DNA from 3 places in the Streptomyces sp. NPDC001514 genome. Region 3 is predicted to be linked to each of the others. Evidence: riboswitches for the same ligand, from Rfam matches in the RefSeq annotation. Region 3 holds a riboswitch; each other region holds the start of a gene.
What was found. Region 3 has a riboswitch for cyclic di-AMP ahead of ACWCXB_RS08265 (M23 family metallopeptidase). Riboswitches for the same ligand answer to the same signal wherever they lie in the genome.

Region 1 (4,206 bases), on a different contig from region 3:
GTGACGATCGCCAAGGCCGACGGCACCCCCGTCAACGCCGCCTCGATGCTCGCGGTGCTCGGCCTGGGTGCGGAGGGCGGACAGGAGATCGTGCTCGCTTCGGACGCGGACGGCGCCGACGCCGCCCTCGACCGTCTGGCGAAGCTGGTCGCCGAGGGTCTCGAGGAGCTCCCCGAGACCGTCTGACCCGGCCCGGTCCCGGTCCGGACCCCGGCTGCCCGCTCGCGGGAGTGAGCCTTATCCCGGCCGGCAAAGAACAAATGAATGGAAACGGCGGAGCCGCAGCAACCGGGAATTACCGGTCTGCGGCTCTGCTGTTTGAAATAGCCCCTCTTTGTATACGGCGCTTTTGTTAATTGCGGGCACTCGCCGTGTTTACGGAATGTTGCGAACTCCTCACTGCCCCGCGCGCCGTGATACGCAACCGGTGCGCCCCCGTCATCCGTTCGGCGTGCATCGCGGTGAGCGCCCGCGCCCGCTCCGCGTCGCCGCGCGACACCGCGTCCACGATCGCGCCGTGCTCGGCCCAGGACTCCACCGGCCGGGCGGGCTGCTCGACGGCGTACATCCAGGCGATCTTGTGCCGGAGCTGGGTCAGCAGCGCGATGAGGCCGGGGCTGCCGGAGGCCTGCGCGAGGGTCTCGTGGAACCAGCCGCCGAGCGAGCGCAGATCCTCGCCCTGACCCCGGCGCGCCCGCTCCTGGCCGAGTCTGACCAGGCCGCGCAGCACTTTGAGGTGGGCCTCGGTGCGCCGCTGCGCGGCGCGCGCGGCACCCAGTGGCTCCAGCAGCATCCGGATCTCCAGCAGGTCGGCGGCCTCCTGCTCGGTGGGCTCGGCGACGCACGCTCCGGCGTGTCTGCGGGTGACGACGAAGCCCTCCGACTCCAGGGTGCGCAGCGCTTCGCGCACCGGGACGCGTGAGACGCCGTAGCGGCGCGCCAGCTGCTCCTCGGTGAGCCGGCTGCCGCGCTCGAAGACACCGGAGACGATGTCGTCGCGGATGGCCGTGCATACCGAGCGCGCAGGAATGCGCATACCGAACCTCCGTCTTTAATCCGCGCGAAACCCAGTCGAGCGATGTCTGTTCGGTGACTCTATTGCAGTGGGCCGGAATTTCCGATGGCCTACGGGAATCCATGGATATCTTTTGGCCGGAATACACCGAAAGCCCCGGCCGGTCTCCATGACCGGGCCGGGGCCCTACCGCGGGGAGGCGGGTCTCAGACGCTGACGCCGTGGCCGCGCAGATACGCGACCGGGTCGATGTCCGAGCCGTAGTCGGGGCTCGTGCGGGCCTCGAAGTGGAGGTGCGGGCCCATCGAGTTGCCGGTGGACCCGGACAGGCCGATCTGCTGGCCCGGGGTGACGGTCTGGCCGACCGAGACGCCGATGGACGACAGATGGCCGTACTGGGTGTACGTGCCGTCCTTCATCTTGATCACGATGTTGTTGCCGTACGCGCCGCCCCAGCCGGCCTCCACGACCGTGCCCATGCCGACGGCGACGACCGAAGTGCCGGAAGGGGCGTGGAAGTCGACCCCGGTGTGGCTCCCGGAGGACCAGACCGAGCCGCCCGCCTGGTAGCCCGTGCTGATGTACGAGCCGGCGACCGGGAGCGTGTAGGACATCAGGCGCTTGCGCTCGGCCTCGCGGGCAGCGCGCTCCTGGGCCTCGCGGGCCGCCTTGACGCGGGCTTCGGCCTTGCGCTTCGCCTCGGCCTCGGCCTTCGCGCGGGCCGCGGCCAGGTCGGCCTCCCGCTGCTGGGCGTCGGCCTGGGCGTCGATCTGCTCGGCGAGGGTGTCGGCGGCGACGATGGCCTGGTTCAGGCCGGTGTCCTCGAGGGCGGGGCTTTCCGTGTCGGCGGCGAGCGCCGGGGAGGCGAGGGTTCCGATGACGCCGGTGGTGGCGAGGGCTGCGGCTCCGGCCAGACCCGCGCGCTTGCGCGTCAGACGGCTCGGACCACGATGCTTCCCGGTGGCACGGGTGAACGCCATGAAGTGGCTGATCCTTTCCTTCCTTCTCGCCTACCGGGTTAGCTGACGGGTTCGGAGCAGGAAGGTCTCCTACGGGCCCCTCCGCACGGGTGCGAAGGCGTCCGATTCACCCCAGGGGACGTGTGGGTCCCCGGCTCCCCAGGCTCGCGCCCGACGGGGACTCGGCGATGGCTGTCCGATGCCGCGGATGCGGCTGGTGCAACCGACGGACAGCGCAGAAGACGCTAAGCGGGACATCTTTCAATCACCAAACGGACACGGAGATTTGTTGTGCATGCCACAGGTCAGACACGCAGCCTCTCCAACAAAACGGACATACGGAAGGGCCCCGTTGGCACGATGCCAACGGGGCCCTCCGGGTGCGCCGGAGCCGACCGGCAGTCAATCAGCCCGTGACAACGGTCACTTCACCGATTCCCAGAGCCTTGACCGGCTCCTCGATCTCGGACGCGTCGCCGACGAGGACGGTGACGAGCCGGTCCACCGGGAAGGCGTTGACGACCGCGGCCGTGGCCTCGACGGTGCCGGTCCCGGCCAGGCGCGTGTACAGCTGGGCCTGGTAGTCGTCCGGAAGGTGCTGCTCGACCTGGTCGGCCAGCGTGCCCGCGACCGACGCCGCGGTCTCGAACTTCAGCGGGGCCACACCCACCAGGTTCTGTACGGCGACATCGCGCTCGGCGTCGGTGAGGCCCTCCGCGGCGAGGGTGCGCAGCACCTTCCAGAGGTCGTCCAGCGCCGGGCCGGTGTGCGGGGTGTCGACGGAGCCGCTGATGGCGAGCGTGGCCGCGCCCGTGCCGTCGGCGGAGGAGCGCAGGACCTGGGCGAAGGCCCGCACCCCGTACGTGTACCCCTTCTCCTCGCGCAGGACGCGGTCCAGGCGGGAGGTGAGGGTGCCGCCCAGGCAGTACGTGCCGAGGACCTGGGCCGGCCAGACCCGGTCGTGCCGGTCCGGGCCGATGCGGCCGATGAGGAGCTGCGTCTGGACCGCGCCGGGGCGGTCGACGATGACGACGCGGCCCGTGTCGTCGGCGGTGATCGGCGGCACGGGACGGCTCTCGGCCGCGCCGCCGGTCCAGTCGTCGAGGGTGTCGGCCAGCACGGCGTCCAGATCGACTCCGGTGAGGTCGCCGACGATCACGGCGGTAGCGGCTGCGGGCCGGACGTGGGCTTCGTAGAAGGCCCGTACGGCCGCGGAGTCGATGCGCTCGACGGTCTCCTCACTGCCCTGGCGGGGGCGGGACATCCGGGAGGAGGCCGGGAAGAGCTGCTTGGAGAGCTCCTTGGCGGCGCGGCGGGCCGGGTTGGCGGTCTCGTGCGGGATCTCGTCCAGTCGGTTCCGCACGAGCCGCTCGACCTCGCTGTCGGCGAAGAGCGGCGCGCGCAGGGCCTCGGCGAGCAGGCCGAGCGCCTTGGGGAGGCGGGAGACCGGCACCTCCAGGGAGACACGGACGCCGGGGTGGTCGGCGTGCGAGTCGAGGGTGGCGCCGCAGCGCTCCAGCTCCGCGGCGAACTCCTCCGCCGTGTGCTTGTCGGTGCCCTCGGAGAGCGCCCGCGCCATGATCGTGGCGACGCCGTCGAGGCCCTCGGGCTCGGCGTCCAGCGGGGCGGTGAGGAAGATCTCCACGGCCACGACCTGCTGGCCGGGACGGTGGCAGCGCAGGACGGTCAGTCCGTTGTCGAGCAGGCCGCGCTCGGGGGCGGGGAAGGCCCACGGCCTGGCCTCGCCTGCCTGCGGCTGCGGGTGGAAGTCCATGGTCACGGCAGCGTCGGTCACTGGTCCGCCCCCTCTGCGTCGTCGTTGTCCTCGGTGGCCTCGGCCGCTTGGACGGGTTCGTACACCAGCACCGCCCGGTTGTCCGGGCGCAGCCGGGCCTGGGCGACTGCCTTGACCTCCTCGGCGGTGACGTCGAGGACCCGCGAGACGGCGCTGAGCGCCAGCTGGGGGTCGCCGAACAGCACGGCGTACCGGCACAGTTCGTCGGCGCGGCCCGCGACCGTGCCGAGCCGGTCCAGCCACTCGCGCTCCAGCTGGGCCTGGGCGCGCTCCATCTCCTCGGGCGTGGGGCCCTCGGCTGCGAACCGCTCCAGCTCGTCGTCGACGGCGGCCTCGATGTCGGGCACCTCGACCCCGGCGGACGTCTTCACGTCCAGCCAGCCGAGCGAGGGCGCCCCGGCGAGCCGCAGCAGGCCGAAGCCCGCGGCGACGGCCGT
Region 2 (4,206 bases), on a different contig from region 3:
CCTACCCCGCAGCCGCCGTCTACGAAGATCTGAATGTGCGGTGGCCGCCCATCGACCCGAGCCGGCGTGACTTCGCGCTCGGCCGCTTCGGTCTGCCGCTGCTCGCGGCCGTGTTCTTCGGGACAGGGTGGCAGTACGAGGGCACCGTGCGGGAGAACATCGAGAGCATCGCCCGTGGCGACCTTGGGTACGTCCCGGGCTCGTACGCGGCCGTGCTGCTGGAAGACGTGCAACGGCTGCTGGATTCCGCACTGTCCGACGACGCGGTCACGGCACTGTGGCGGGCAGCGTCGGGGCGGTGGAACAACACCGACGAGTTCGACGCCGTCGGCCGGACATGGCTCCGGCAGGTCGCCGAGGTGTGCAGAGAGCACCTGAAGAAAGTCGACCCCGTCTACACCTCCGTCGTCTCGCCCGCCAGGACGGAGTCGGCGAAGGCGGTGCTGGCGGAGGTCCGGCAGGTGGCCCCGAAGCTGACGGACAGGACTGCGAACACCGGCGCCGCGACGGTTCGGACCGCCGTGACGGCACTGGAGGAGGTGGTCACGTCCGTCGACCCCGACCTGGGCTTCCGCCTGCTCCTGCACATTCTCTGTACGTGCGAGATCACCGTCACCGAGGTCCAGCGCACCCGCTACAAGGCGATCGGTGAAGGGCTCGGCTACAGCAAGGACCACATCGACGAGCAGTTGCCCCCCGGCCCGTCGTGATCGGCTACGGCCGGTCCCGCAGCCCGCACCACCTGCCAAGGGTGCGGGTCGTGCCGGCGGCGCCGATCGCTGTTCTCCCGGAGAGTTGACTTCTCATCGCCCTGTCCAACCGGACGAGCGAAGGACAGAACGATGAGAAAAGGCCCACTCGAACGAGGCCCTACAGGCGTCCATGCGGTCTACGCGGGGCGGACGCTCCCGTAGATCGGCATGTAGTAGATCGACTCCTCGCGGACGTTCGTGCCCGGCTTGGGGGCGTGGATCATCATGCCGTCGCCGATGTAGATGCCGACGTGGCTGATGTCGTCGTAGAAGAAGACCAGGTCGCCGGGGAGGAGATCGCTCGTGGCGACGCGCTGGCCGACGTTGACCTGGTCCCAGGTGGTGCGGGGCAGGTCGACGCCGGCCGCCTTCCAGGCGGCCTGGGTGAGGCCGGAGCAGTCGTACGAGCTGGGGCCGGTCGCCCCCCATACGTAGGGCTTGCCGATCTGGGCGCGGGCGAAGGCGAGGACCTTCTCGGCCTTGGCGGCGTAGGTCCCGGCGGAGGTGTCGGTGCTCGTCCCGGTCCCTGTGCTGGTCCCCGTGTCCTGGTTCTGCGCCTCCTGCTGCGCGCGCTCTGCCGCCAGGCGCTCCGCCTCGGCCTTGGCCTCCGCCTCCGCCCTGGCCTTCGCCTCGGCCTGGCGGCGGGCCTCTTCCTCCCGCTGCCGCTCCAGCGCCTCGAGCCGCGCCTTCTCCTCGGCGGTCAGCTGCGACAGCAGCGTCCGTGCCTCGGCGAGCTTCTTCTGCACCTGCTCCTTGCTGGTGCGCAGCGACTGCTGGGAAGTGGTCAGCGTCTCCAGGCTCTCGGTCGCCTTGGCGCGCTGCTTCGCGGCCTCCGCCTGCTGTGCCTCGAAGTCGGCGACGGCACCGCGCTGCTCGTCGGAGAGCCGGTCCATCAGATGGGTCTGGTCGAAGTACGCCTGTGGGCTGTCGGCGAAGAGCAACGCGGCGGTCGGCGTGACCGCACCGGTCCGGTACTGCGCGGCCGCGTACGAACCGAGCGTGCGGCGGGCCTCGTTCAGCGACTCCGTGCGCTTGGCGACATCGTCGAGGATCGTGTCCACCTCGCGGCGCTGCTGCGCGGTCTCCTCTTTCGCCCGGTTGTACTGCTGGGTCGCGGTGCCCGCCTGCCGGTAGAGGTCGTCGACCTTCTTCTGGACCTCTTCGATGCTGGGTCTCGGGTCGGCCTGGGCACTCTGGGTGGAGAGGAGGGTGACGCCCGCGAGGGCGGCCGTCGTGAACCCGACGGCGGGGGACTTCGTACGCGGATACGTACGCTGGCGCGTCTTGCGATGCGACGCCAAGGCCGGCATCTCCTTCCGTGGACCGCCTACCGGGTTAGCTGTCGGGTTCGGACGGAACGGAAGGCTGTCCTACGGGCCGAGTTGAGCACGGTCCGATTCACCCCGGTTGTGCATGATGGGTCCCCGGTTCCGAACTCCCTTGCGGGAAGGTCGGATTCGGCGTGGGCGGCCCGATCGGCGTCGGTCGCCGTTGAGGGAACGGGCTGCCTGGGCGAGCACGCTAGCCAAACTGTGGTGCCGCTGTGAAGGTCGATGTTCGATATGCCCGATACATTTTCGTGACCTTGGCGTGTCGCCGTCGTGCCGCATTCGTACCGTAAGTGCCCGATTACGGAACGTGTTGGATCCGGTTGTGGTGAAGGCGGCGGCGGGCTGTCGGTGGGGCGGCCTAGACTCGTAGAGCGATGAGCAGCCTCTTTGACGACAGCTTCCTGGCGGACCTCCAGCGCACCTCGGCCTCGGAGGAGCCCCCGCCGCCCGAGCACGACGAGCACGCGCCCCACGAGGAGGTCCCGCACGACCTCTTCGAGGGGAAGTTCGACGTGCCCCCGGCCAGGGACGCGTACTACAGGGACGGTGCGCCGCGCCCCGCCGTGGACCCGGCCGCGCTGCTCGAGGGGCTGAACGAGCAGCAGCGTGCCGCCGTCGTGCACACGGGCTCACCCCTGCTCATCGTGGCCGGTGCCGGCTCCGGCAAGACGCGGGTGCTGACCCACCGGATCGCCCATCTGCTGGCGACCCGGCATGTGCACCCCGGCCAGATACTGGCGATCACGTTCACGAACAAGGCCGCGGGCGAGATGAAGGAGCGCGTCGAGCACCTCGTCGGCCCGCGCGCCAACGCGATGTGGGTCTCCACCTTCCACAGCGCCTGCGTCCGCATCCTGCGCCGGGAGAGCAAGAAGCTCGGCTTCACGTCGTCGTTCTCGATCTACGACGCGGCCGACTCGAAGCGGCTCATGGCGCTGGTCTGCCGTGACCTGGACCTCGACCCGAAGAAGTTCCCTCCGAAGTCCTTCAGCGCCAAGATCTCGAATCTGAAGAACGAGCTGATCGACGAGGAGACCTTCGCCGACCAGGCCGCCGACGGCTTCGAGAAGACGCTGGCCGAGGCCTACCGGATGTACCAGGCCCGGCTGCGCGAGGCCAACGCGCTGGACTTCGACGACATCATCATGACCACCGTCCACCTGCTCCAGGCGTTCCCGGACGTCGCCGAGCACTACCGTCGACGGTTCCGCCATGTCCTGGTCGACGAGTACCAGGACACCAATCACGCCCAGTACACGCTGGTGCGTGAGCTGGTCGGCACGGGGTACGAGGACCTGGACCCTGCCGAGCTGTGCGTCGTGGGCGACGCCGACCAGTCGATCTACGCCTTCCGCGGCGCCACGATCCGTAACATCCTCCAGTTCGAGGAGGACTACCCGGACGCGACGACGATCCTGCTGGAGCAGAACTACCGCTCGACGCAGACGATCCTCTCCGCCGCCAACGCCGTCATCGAGCGCAACGAGAGCCGCCGCCCCAAGAACCTGTGGACGAACGCGGGCGCGGGAGCCCAGATCACCGGCTATGTCGCGGACACCGAGCACGACGAGGCGCAGTTCGTCGCCGACGAGATCGACCGGCTGACGGACGCGGGCGAGGCCAAGGCCGGCGATGTCGCGGTCTTCTACCGGACGAACGCCCAGTCCCGTGTCTTCGAAGAGATCTTCATCCGCGTCGGCCTGCCCTACAAGGTCGTCGGCGGAGTGCGCTTCTACGAGCGCAAGGAGGTCCGCGATGTGCTCGCGTATCTGCGCGTCCTCGCCAACCCCGAGGACAACGTCCCGCTGCGCCGCATCCTCAATGTCCCGAAGCGCGGCATCGGTGAGCGCGCGGAGGCGATGATCGACGCGCTGGCGCTGCGGGAGAAGATCACCTTCCCGCAGGCGCTGCGGCGCGTGGACGAGGCGTACGGCATGGCGGCCCGGTCGGCCAATGCCGTGAAGCGGTTCAACACGCTGATGGAGGAGCTCCGCACGATCGTCGAATCGGGCGCTGGACCGGCGACGGTCCTGGAAGCCGTGCTCGAACGGACGGGGTATCTCGCCGAGTTGCAGGCCTCGACGGACCCGCAGGACGAGACGCGTATCGAGAACCTCCAGGAG
Region 3 (4,206 bases):
GCGCTGCGGCCCCGGCCGTGTCCGGTCGCTGTCTGCGACTGCCACATCGGGTACGTCCATCTGGAGTCGCTGCCGCTGTACGACGTGTTCGCCGGCGGGGTCCTGGAGCGGATCCCCGCCGCCGCGAACGGGAGGGGTCAGAGCGGGAGCAGATCAGGACGCTTCGGCTCCACGTGATCGCCGGAGGACTCGCCCCGCAGCCGCCGGCCGATCCACGGTACGAGGTACTCGCGCGCCCAGTGGATGTCGTCGCGCCGGACCTCGAGCGTGCCGCGCGGCGGCAGTGGGGGCCACGGCTGGTCCGGGTCGGCCGGCACGTCGATGCCGAGGACCTGGGCGGCGCGGAGTGCGACGCGCGTGTGGCCCTCGGGCGACAGGTGCAGCCGGTCGTCGTCCCAGGCGCGCCTGTCCTGGACCGACTTGAGCGACCAGAGGTCGAGGACCGGGCAGTCGTAGCGGTCGGCGATGGCGCGGACGTGCGCGGTGTACGTGGCGATCTTGCCGCGCAGATGGCGGAGCACGGGCACGCCGCGGGTGTCGAAGCCGGTGGTCACCATGACGGTGCCGACGGCGTCGGTGAGGTCGGCGACGGCTCGTTCGAAGCGCTCGGCGACGTCGTCGGGGTCGGTGCCGGGGCGGATGATGTCGTTGCCGCCCGCGCAGAACGTCACGAGGTCGGGGGCGAGTTCCTTCGCGCGCGGGACCTGTTCCGCCACGATCTGATCGAGCAGGCGGCCGCGTACGGCGAGATTGGCGTAGCGGAACGTGTGCTCCGGTACGCGGTCGTCGAGCAGGACCGCGAGGCGATCCGCCCAGCCCACGAACTGACCCTCGGGTCCGGGGTCCCCGACGCCCTCGGTGAAGCTGTCACCGATCGCCGCGAACGACCCGAATGCGCCATTTGTTCTTGATCTCGAATCGTCTGCCACGTCGAGACATCATTCACGGCGGGAAGTGACCTACGCCACCGTAGGGAGGGGTTGACGGGGCGTGAGATAGACCACCTGGTCAGTTTCCCGCCCAGCGGGAATACGGCGACACAAAGTCGTCCGCCGCCCCCCTTGGTCAGGTCGGGGGGCGGCGGACGCTACTGACGTTACGTCAGGTTCAGAGGGCGACGCCGTGCTGGCGGAGGTACGCCAGGGGGTCGATGTCCGAGCCGTAGTTCGGAGTGGTGCGGATCTCGAAGTGCAGGTGCGGCCCGGTGGAGTTGCCGGTGGAGCCGGAGAGGCCGATCTGCTCCCCGCCGCGGACGCTCTGGCCGGACGAGACCGAGAGGGAGGAGAGGTGGGCGTACTGCGAGTACGTGCCGTCGCTGTGCTGGATGACGACCTGATTGCCGTACGCGCCGGCCCAGCCGGCCGAGACGACGGTGCCGGGGCCGACGGACTTGACGGAGGTGCCGGTGGCGGCGGCGAAGTCGAGTCCGGTGTGGTAGCCGCTGGCCCACATGGCTCCGGCGGTGCGGTAGGCGGTGGTGATGGTCGAGTTGACCGGGGCGAAGTAACCGGAGAAGTTGCTCTGCGGGGCGGGGGCCGCGGCAGCGGCACCCGCGGGAGCCTGGGCGGTGCCCGAACCGGACTCGGCGCGCGCCTGCACGCGCTCGGCCTTCACGGGAGCCTCGGCCTTCGCCTTGACCTTGGCAGGAGCCTCGGCCTTCGCGGGGGCCTTAGTCTTGACCTTGGCAGGAGCCTCGGCCCGCACCTTCGTCTTCGCCTTGGCCGGGGCCTCGGCAGGGGCCTTCCCCTGGACCTTGGCGCCGAGCGCGAGCTTGAGACCCGGGTGGATCAGCGACGGGTTCTCACCGACGGCCTCGCGGTTGTCCGCGTACAGCTTCTTCCAGCCGCCGACGACATCCTGCTCCGCGGCGATCTTCGACAGGTAGTCGCCCGCCACGACGGTGTAGGTCGTGGCGGCCTTACCCGTCTTCGGCGCCTCGGGGGCGGCGGCCTTCTGGGCGACGGCGGCGACATGCTCAGGGGTCACGGTGGGCGCGGACGTGTCCGCTGCGTGCGCACCTGCGGCACCGATGAGCGGGAGCGCGATGGCGGCACCACCCGTGCCCGCGGCGACGAATCCGCGCGTGATCGGGTTGGTCCTCGGACGGCGATGCTTGCCCTTGGGCATGGCGAATTCCTCTCCGGCGCCTACGAGGTGAGCTGTCGGGTTCGGACTGGAGATGCCCGGTCGCGCTTTCACGCGACTTGACCCCTAGCCGTCCGGAACTCCGGAGCGGCGATCTACCTGGGTCCCCCGCTCCTGCCACGCGTGGGGTGGGTGCTTATTCCGGTCGGCGGCAGGATTAGGCGGTCCGACCGGATTGCGGCGACCGTAAGCGAGCAAATCGACGGGAACAAGCCTCCCCAATGACCCGGCATTCACCCAGGCCATATCAACAGGGATTTCCCGGTCACCCTCCGTCGATTACGGACCTCTGATTTCCTTACGGGCAACGGAGATTGATGAGGGGACACGGCAACAGACCGTCACGAATATGATCCCGCTCACGCAACGAGGCCTATCTCCTTTGCAACTGGTGCGTGTTCCACTAAAGCGTCCAATACGGACAGAAGCCTCATTAGGTGCGTTTATCGGCTAGATCTGGCTCAGCAGACGGAAAGGTCAGATCCGGCTGGTCCGGCGCCTCAGCCGCAGCACCACCGCGTCGAGATCACCACGCAGCCCCGTGTCCATTCCGTGATGCAGCAGCACCGCACCCCGGTACACGGTCTCCGTGTCCAGGCACTCGTACGCCGCCGCCGGATCGAGCCCGCGCAGCCTGAGCGCCGGCGGCCGCTCCCCGTAGTGCTGTGCCTGCAGCCACGCCAGGACGACGACCTCGTCGCCGCGTACGTACTGCACGGCGCTCAGCCCGCCCCCGGGCGGCCGCAGCCGGTAGAGCTCGCCGTGCTGCACGACCGGCCTGATCCTCTTATAGAGATCCACCCAGCCGCGGGCCTCGGCCAGCTCGTCCTCGCTCCATCGCGTCAGGTCACCCCCGACGCCCAGCACCCCGGCCATCGCACTGACGAAGCGGAAGCGCAGGGAACTGACCCGGCCATTGAGCTGCACATTCGGGCTGTCCGTCACCCAGGCTGCCATCACCCGGGCCGGATGCACCTGCCCGAAGCCGTGCTGGATGGCCAGCCGGTCCAGCGGATCGGTGTTGTCGGAAGTCCACACCTGATCCGTACGGGAGAGGATCCCCAGATCGATCCGGCCGCCACCGCCGGAGCAGGACTCGAAGGCGACGGTCGGGTGCGCCGCCCGCAGCCGGTCCAGCAGGGCGTAGAGCGCGTGCACGTGCTCGATCCAGAGTTTCTGGGGGTACGGCTCGCCCGGCCAGCCGGAATCCGTGAAGCAGCGGTTGAAGTCCCACTTCACATAGTCGACGGGGGCCGAGGACAGCAGCCCGTCCAGCTGCTCCCAGAGGTACTCCAGGACATCCGCGCGGGCGAGGTTCAGCACCAGCTGGTTGCGGAACTCGGTCCGGGCCCGGCCCGGATGGTGCTGGACCCAGTCCGGGTGGGCGCGGTAGAGATCACTGTCCGGGTTGACCATCTCCGGCTCGACCCAGATCCCGAACTGCATGCCCAGCGCGTGCACTTCGTCGGCGAGCGGCTTCAGCCCCTGCGGGAAGCGGTCCGGATTCGGCGTCCAGTCGCCGAGCCCCGCCCGGTCGCTCGTGCGCTGCCGGAACCAGGCGTCGTCCACGACGAAGAGCTCGACCCCGATCCCGGCGGCCCGGCGCGCCAGGGCCCGCTGCTGGTCCTCCGAGATGTCGAAGCCGGTGGCCTCCCAGGAGTTGTAGAGGACCGGCCGGGAGGCCCGCGCGTCCGGAATCACGTGCGCCAGCTGCCAGGCGTGCCAGGCCCGGCTGGCCCCGCCGAAGCCCTTGTCGGTCCACAGCCCGGAGAAGACGGGTGTGGTGTACGCCTCACCGGGCGCGAGGAGCAGCAGCCCGGAGTCGTCGTATCCGGCGCCGCCGCTGATCTGCACCTGGCCGTCGGGCAGGTGCTGTACGGCGATCCGCCATGATCCCGACCAGCCGAGCGCGCAGCCGTACACCTCGCCCCTCTCCTCGGTGGCCTCGCCGTCGTCGACGGCGACCCAGGGGAGGTGCTGATGCCCGGTGTGCCCCCGGCGCGAGCCGAGCACCTTCTCGCCGTACGTGAGCTCCGACCGTACGAGCAGGGACTCGGCGGC

Region 1: linked by a shared signal. The riboswitch ahead of ACWCXB_RS22585 (M23 family metallopeptidase) and the one ahead of ACWCXB_RS08265 (M23 family metallopeptidase) in region 3 are both predicted to bind cyclic di-AMP.
Region 2: linked by a shared signal. The riboswitch ahead of ACWCXB_RS17530 (NlpC/P60 family protein) and the one ahead of ACWCXB_RS08265 (M23 family metallopeptidase) in region 3 are both predicted to bind cyclic di-AMP.

Annotation. Positions count from the first base shown of each region.
Region 1 covers NZ_JBSFHO010000021.1:122,499-126,704, reverse strand. The annotation lists gene ACWCXB_RS22595 (HPr family phosphocarrier protein) at 1-186, shown strand, start outside; gene ACWCXB_RS22590 (GntR family transcriptional regulator) at 353-1,036, opposite strand; gene ACWCXB_RS22585 (M23 family metallopeptidase) at 1,222-1,995, opposite strand; cyclic di-AMP (ydaO/yuaA leader) riboswitch at 2,009-2,172, opposite strand; gene ACWCXB_RS22580 (M16 family metallopeptidase) at 2,381-3,748, opposite strand; gene ACWCXB_RS22575 (M16 family metallopeptidase) at 3,766-4,206, opposite strand, start outside.
Region 2 covers NZ_JBSFHO010000015.1:6,291-10,496, reverse strand. The annotation lists gene ACWCXB_RS17535 (hypothetical protein) at 1-710, shown strand, start outside; gene ACWCXB_RS17530 (NlpC/P60 family protein) at 890-2,062, opposite strand; cyclic di-AMP (ydaO/yuaA leader) riboswitch at 2,061-2,225, opposite strand; gene pcrA (DNA helicase PcrA) at 2,458-4,206, shown strand, end outside.
Region 3 covers NZ_JBSFHO010000005.1:112,835-117,040, forward strand. The annotation lists gene ACWCXB_RS08255 (STM4011 family radical SAM protein) at 1-177, shown strand, start outside; gene ACWCXB_RS08260 (SGNH/GDSL hydrolase family protein) at 138-929, opposite strand; gene ACWCXB_RS08265 (M23 family metallopeptidase) at 1,108-2,127, opposite strand; cyclic di-AMP (ydaO/yuaA leader) riboswitch at 2,130-2,290, opposite strand; gene ACWCXB_RS08270 (alpha-galactosidase) at 2,623-4,206, opposite strand, start outside.